2 regions of the Nitrogeniibacter aestuarii genome follow, and region 1 is predicted to be linked to the other one. Evidence: predicted binding sites of a transcription regulator. Region 1 holds the regulator's gene; the other holds the start of a gene.
The links. Region 1 encodes FNR, which switches genes on or off when oxygen is low (the NO sensors DNR and NnrR bind a similar motif). Its sites were predicted from a motif close to TTGANCTAGNTCAA; they were not measured.

Region 1 (3,411 bases):
GGCCGACACACCGAAGGCCAGCAGGTCACATTCGGCGTGCGTGCTGTAGCCCTGAAAGTTTCGATGCAACCGGCCCTGGCGCTGGGCGATGGCCAGTTCATCGTCCGGCTTGGCGAAGTGATCCATGCCGATGTAGACGTAGCCCGCCTCGGTCAGCCGGCGAATGGCCAGTTGAAGGATCTGGAGCTTGGTGTCGGCACTGGGCATGTCGGCCGCGTCGATGCGCCGCTGGGGTTTGAACAGCCCTGGCAGGTGAGCGTAGCTGTAGAGTGAAATGCGGTCGGGTGACAGTTCAAGCACCTGCTGCAGTGTGCGATTGAAGCTGATCACATTCTGTTTGGGCAAGCCGTAGATCAGGTCCATGCTGATCGACTGAAAACCCGTTTCGCGCGCGGCATCAAGCACGAGCTTGGTCTCGTCGAAGCTCTGTACCCGATTGACCGCTCGCTGAACATCGATGTTGAAATCCTGCACGCCGATGCTCATACGATTGAAACCTGCTTCTGCGAGCATCGCCACGGTGGCGTAGTCGACCTTGCGCGGGTCCACCTCGATCGAATATTCGCCGTCGGGCAACAGCGTGAAATGCTGTCGCACGATGGTCATGAGCTCGCGCATTTCGTCATGCGACAGGAAAGTGGGCGTACCACCGCCCAGATGGAGCTGGATCACCTCCCGGCTTCCATTAAGGGCAGCCGCTTGCATGGCCACTTCTTTCGCCAGGTATTTCAGATACTTGGCGGAACGACTGTGGTCCTTGGTGATGATCTTGTTGCAGGCACAGTAGTAGCAAATGGTGTTGCAGAACGGAATGTGGAAGTACAATGACAAGGGTCGGCTCAACCCCCCGCCCGCGCGCTGTCCAAGCCAATCGGTTAGCGCGTCGGCATTGAAGGCTTCGACGAAGCGGTCCGCTGTCGGGTACGACGTGTAGCGTGGGCCATTGACGTCGAATTTGCGGATCAGGTTCGGGTCGAATACAAGTTCTTTCTGGTTGTCCATGATTTGCGGCTTCCTCGATTGGAGCCTACCATCTCAAAAACCCGCCCCAACTGAGTTGACGTGGATCAACGGGGCTTGCCGGACAGCCCCGGAACAAGCAACTGGAAGTAAGACGGAGAGAGAGCTGAATGCAACGCGGCGCCATCATCAAGGTCACGGCAGCGGACCTGAAAACCGCCTGTTCCCAGTGCAATCTGCAGGAGTTATGCCTGCCGTTTGGACTCGAGAACGGCGAGATCGAGCAGCTTGATGAACTCATCGGCAGCCGTCGAAAGGTGAAGCGTCACCAGCACCTCTACCGCGCCGGCGATCATTTCGAGGCCATTTACGCTGTGCGTTCCGGGTCTTTCAAGACCAACGTGCTCTTCGAGGACGGGCGGGATCAGGTCACCGGCTTCCAGATGTCCGGCGAGATTCTGGGTCTGGATGGCATCAGCACCGAGAACCATACCTGCGATGCGCAGGCGCTCGAAGACAGTGAAGTGTGCATCATTCCTTTCGACAAGCTCGAAGAGCTGTCACGGGAGGTCGAGTCACTTCAACACCAGTTTCACAAGGTGATGAGCCGCGAGATCGTGCGCGATCACAGCGTCATGATGCTGCTCGGGTCCATGCGTGCCGAGGAGCGCCTGGCAGCGTTCCTGATCAACCTGTCACAGCGCTTCACTGCACGCGGTTTCTCCGCAGCCGAATTCCACCTGCGCATGACGCGCGACGAAATCGGCTCCTACCTCGGTCTGAAGCTGGAGACCGTATCTCGGGCCTTCTCCCGTTTCCAGGATCAGGGGCTGATTTCGGTGCAGCAAAAACACATCAAGATCCTGGATATCGATGGCCTCAAGGCCCTGCTCAACAATCAGTCGAGTGCCTGATTGAGCCTCAATCAATGAAAACGGGCGCCTCTGGCGCCCGTTTTCATTGATGGCTACCGGTTCGCCGTGCCCGCATCCGCTCGCTCATCTGACGGATGTCCGCGTCGGTCAGAATATTGGCTGCCAGCGGAAACAGCTCGTTGTCTTCCCGATCGAGGTGATTGAGGTACTGCGCCGAAAAATTTGCCACCACGTCTGCGTCGAGCTGATCACTGTCACCCGACGCCACCATCACAAGCTGCTCACGCAGTTGCGCCCAGGTGGCTTCCAGCGCGCGATGGTCGTCCTTGATCCAGGCAACCAGGCGCCGGATGCGCTGGCGGACATTCGCCGGGCAGCGTTCGAGCAGCACCGGGAACAAATCCTCTTCTTCATCCTGGTGATGGTTCATCGCACCGAGGTTGAAGTAGCGCATGACATTGATTGCCGCCTGCTGCGCATCCTTGTCAGCGCCGTGATCGGGCAGCCAGCGAATGAGCCGGTCCAGCGTCTGAAGATTCGCCCTCACCCGCCCGTGGCAGGCGGACAGGATTTCAAGCGGTTCGTCCAAGGCCGGCGCCACAGGAATGAGCGATTCGGTCATGCTCTTTTAGACTCCGAAACTCAAGCGAAGAAGCCGGCGGATGACTTGCTGAGCGCCACCGACACGATCCAGCCAAACGTGATCAAGGCCAGCACGAATGCAGCGATCCGTACCTGGCGCGTTTTCCCACGCTTCAGTGCTACGGTACCGAGGACGATGTAGATGAGCAAGCCGACCACCTTCGCCCACACCCAGTCGGGCACCGCGTCGTAGTAACTCACGAGCGCGATCGCACTCCCCAGCAGTACCGTATCGACCACGTGCGGCAATACGCGACTGAGCTTCGCCTTGAGCTGCGGCGCCTCCGTCATCATCCAGAACCCACGGACCACAAAGCCCAGCAGGCTCAATGCGACGCATGTCATGTGCAGGTGTTTCAAGGCCATGTACATCGTTAGTTTCCTATCCGGCTTTTCCATCCACGCGCGGACGGACAAAGCTTGGAAGATACCGCAAAGTCCACAGCACAAACACGCACAGCCACCCGGTCGAGGCCGCCACCAGCCACAGGGAACGCCCCGGCATCAACTCGGCCAGAATGCGGACAACGACCACCAGCTGCAGCGCCCAGCACAGATACCAGGTGAGCCCGTCGGCAGCCAGTGGCGCGCCCGAGTGCCCCAAAGTGACCCGCGAGACCATGCCGATGACCAGTACCGAAAACATGCCGATGACCAGCGCGTGCACCGGTGCCAGGCCCAGGGCACTGATGCCGAACCACGGCAGCAGGGACTGAAGCCCGAACAAGGCCATGCCGATCCAGAACCAGGCAAAGCCCACATGCAGCATGGCCAGCAGCTTCACCTTAAAGCTGTCGAACAGACGCCACTGCGAGCTCAGCCATAGCCCGAGCACCGCCATCGGCAGATCAACAAGCCAGCGCCACGCCGCCAGATCCATCCGGTTCAGCAGACCGTGGAGGACGGCACCGGCCAGCAGCACCCACAGCGCCCA
Region 2 (3,411 bases), 1.8 Mb from region 1:
CGTGCCGCCGGGAACGGCCAAGGATGGGCAGATCGTGCTCAATCTCAGCCCCGATGCCACGCATCAACTCGACATGGGCAACGATCTGATCGAGTTTCAGGCCCGTTTCGGTGGTGTGGCACACATGCTTCGGGTGCCCGTGGGCAACGTGATCGCGATCTATGCGCGCGAAAATGGCCACGGGATGGCATTTGAGGTCGAGGCCGAGGAGGCATCCGGGATGGATGCGGATGACGAGGTCGTCGAAGAGGAAATCGAGCTGGTCGACGTGTCGGCGCCGGACCACCCGCCGGAAGATTCGCCCCCACCCACGGGTGGCGGTCGAAACCACCTCAAGGTTGTCAAGTAACTGAAGAAAGCCCCGCCCAGCGGGGCTTTCTTCATGCTGCGGGGCGAAGTGTTCGCTGGGCCACGGGGCCTTTGCCGGCATCGACGCCAGCCAGTTCCTGGTAGATCTTTGCCATGCGCGCGGCCATGGCTTGTGCTGACCAGGTGCGCGCGTAGTCGTGGGCCTCCTGCGCCAGCCGGGTGCGCAGGGCGGGGTCATTCAGCACGCCGTCAACGATCTCGGCGAAACCAGCCGGATCGCATGGGGCGATCCGGCAGCCTTTCTCGGGGCCGAGAATGTCCCGGGTGCCCATTTCGGCCACCGCGACCACGGGCGTGCCAAGTGCCATCGATTCGAGCAGCACCAAGCCTTGCGTTTCCGTTCGCGAGGCGAAAACGAACAGGTCCGCTGCCCGGTAGCAATCATGCAGGGCCTGGCTGCGGTCCAGATACCCCAGGAAGCGGACGTATTCCTCCAGCCCCAGACGTCGGCAGCGCTCGCGCAGGCTGGACAGGGCCGGCCCCTCTCCGGTGACCACCAGGACGGTGTCCGGATGGCGTTGGCGCAAGGTGTTCATCATGTCGATGAGCAGGCCGATGTTTTTCTCGTGCGCCACCCGGCCCACAAACAGCAGGACCTTGCGTTCCATCGGGATGCCGTAGCGCTCGCGAAAGTACGCCCCGTCACCGCCATGAAAACCGCTGCACGGGATGCCGGTGGGGAGGATGTGCATGGGCTTGGTCACACCATAGTGCTCCAGGGCATTTCGCATCGCCGTGGACGGCACGATGATCGCATCCAGATCGTTGCACTGGGTACGCGAAAATCGGCGGGCCGCGGCTTTCATCCAGGCGCGGGGCGCGAAGGGCACGTAGTGGTAGAGGTATTCTTCGAAGAAGGTGTGATAGGTCGCAACGCAGGGGACCCCCAGCGCTTGAGCAAGCTCCAGCCCGGCGTAGTGGGCCACGAACGGGGTCTGGATGTGCACGACGTCCGGGGCCAGCGCGCGCAGTTGGGGCAGCAACTTGCGGATCTGGCCCCGCTGCATGATGCGGTCTTCCGGATCGAGCGGCAGATAGCGCGAGGGAATGCGCAGGGTGCGTTCGTCGTCCTGCCAGCTGGCCGGGTAGGCCGGTGCGATGAGGGTCGAATCAACGCCGAATTCGGGCAGGCTGCGACGAAAGGTGTCGATCGAGGTGCTGACGCCGTTGATTCGGGGGAAGAAGACATCAGACAGCATCAACACGTTCATGGGCGATCTCCGGGTGTAATGCCGACAATCTATCCGGTGTGCATGACCGTTTGTTTGCAGCGCCCGTCGGGCAATTGACCTGAATCACGCCAAAGCATGCGGCTTTCGCTTATCCTTCGGCCTCGAATAAGACGACGATGGTGTCGCTTGAGTGGTTTGGGAGTCCGCTATGAATCCGATGGAATGGAACGAGAATCTTGAACTGGGCCTGGCGCCGATGGATGCCACGCATCAGGAGTTCATTGCCACCTACAACGCCCTGGCAGCGGCTGACGAGGCCAGCTTCCTTGCTCGCCTTGACGACTTCATGGCGCATTGCGTTGCGCACTTCGATCAGGAGAACGAGTGGATGGCAGCGGTGAACTTTCCCGGATGCCACAAGGCGGAGCACGACCGTGTGCTGGCTGTGATGACTGACATCCGCAAGCGGGTGGAACTGGGTGACCTGGCGTTGGGTCGCCGTCTGGTCGAGGAGTTGCCGCCGTGGTTCGAGAATCACGCCACCGGGATGGATGCGGCGCTCGCGTTCCACCTCGAGACCATCGGCTTCGATACCGACACCAACACGATCGGCAAACCCGAATTGCTCTCTGGTGTGAGTTGCTCGACGGCTGATGCCGTTGCGCCCGCCGAGGCGGAAGCTCAGTCCTGATCGAAGCGACGGCCGAGAAACGGGAAATCGGGTTCCGGCCGCTGTCCTGACATCAGGTCCGCCAGTGCAGCGGACGAACCACAGGCCATGGTCCACCCGAGGGTGCCATGGCCTGTGTTGTAGTAGAGGTTGAGCAGGCCGCTCTTGCCGATCAGCGGCATGTTGCTGGGCGTTGTCGGCCGAAGACCGCACCACGGCGTCGCGTGTTCCAGATCGGTCGCGCCCGGAAAGCTGCGTGCGACCCAGGCCTTGAGTGAGGCGACGCGCTTGTCGTCCAGATCGAGATCATAACCATTGAGCTCGGCGGTTCCGGCCACACGCAAGGTGTCACCCAGCCGGGAGCACACGATCCGGCGTGCCTCGTCGGTAAGGCTGACGGTGGGCGCGCGTGAGGCGTCAGCAACAGGCACGCTGATGGAATATCCCTTGACCGGGTAGATGGGCAGCCGCTCCCCCAGGGGCGCGACCAGCAGCGGACTGTAGCTGCCCAGGCACAGGACGTAGCTGTTGGCCTCAAGGCGCGCCTTCCGACCGTCCTGATGGGTGACCCGCACGCCGTCGATCAGCCCGCCAGTATGGTCGAGCCCGTCAATGCGCGTGTCGAAGATGAAACGCACCCCATCTTGTCTGAGGCGCGTGGTGAGCGCGTTGATGAAGTCGTGCGCGTCGCCCGACTCATCGTCAGGTGCGTAGATGCCGCCCAGTGGCGGCGTCTTCATGTGGGCAAGCGCCGGTTCAATCTCGATGCACCGGTTGGCATCGCAGGCTTGCGCTCCGATGTGATGTGCCGCGAGTGTCCGGACGCGCTCCGGAATCAGCCCGGCCTCTCGCGCATTGAAGAACACATGCAGGATGCCGCGCTCGGAATGGGTGTACTGCAACCCGGTCTCGGCACGTAATTCAGTCAGGCGTTGGCGGCTGTAGCGCGCGAGCTCGGCAATGGCGCGGGTGTTCGCGTGCGTGCGCCAGGGGAGACACTCACGCAGAAAGCTGGCGGCCCATCGCCACTGGTGCCAATCGGCACGCGGGCGGAATCTGAGTGGCGCGTCATCGCGTCCCAGCCAGCGCAAGACCGTCAGAGGTGCGCCAGGATTGGCCCAGGGCTCCGGATGGCTGACTGAAATCTGGCCGCCATTGGCGAAGCTCGTTTCCATGGCCGGCGCGCTCTGGCGGTCCACC

Region 2: J0W34_RS14835 (hemerythrin domain-containing protein) is a predicted target of FNR. The motif match lies at 1,655-1,668, and genes of this name have one in related genera.

Annotation. Positions count from the first base shown of each region.
Region 1 is NZ_CP071321.1:1,429,727-1,433,137, reverse strand. It holds gene hemN (oxygen-independent coproporphyrinogen III oxidase) at 1-1,002, opposite strand, end outside; gene fnr (fumarate/nitrate reduction transcriptional regulator Fnr) at 1,131-1,874, shown strand; gene J0W34_RS06605 (hemerythrin domain-containing protein) at 1,918-2,457, opposite strand; gene J0W34_RS06600 (SirB2 family protein) at 2,478-2,849, opposite strand; gene J0W34_RS06595 (NnrS family protein) at 2,860-3,411, opposite strand, start outside.
Region 2 is NZ_CP071321.1:3,186,318-3,189,728, reverse strand. It holds gene J0W34_RS14845 (ClpXP protease specificity-enhancing factor) at 1-349, shown strand, start outside; gene J0W34_RS14840 (glycosyltransferase) at 381-1,580, opposite strand; gene J0W34_RS14835 (hemerythrin domain-containing protein) at 1,750-2,232, shown strand; gene J0W34_RS14830 (D-amino acid dehydrogenase) at 2,223-3,411, opposite strand, start outside.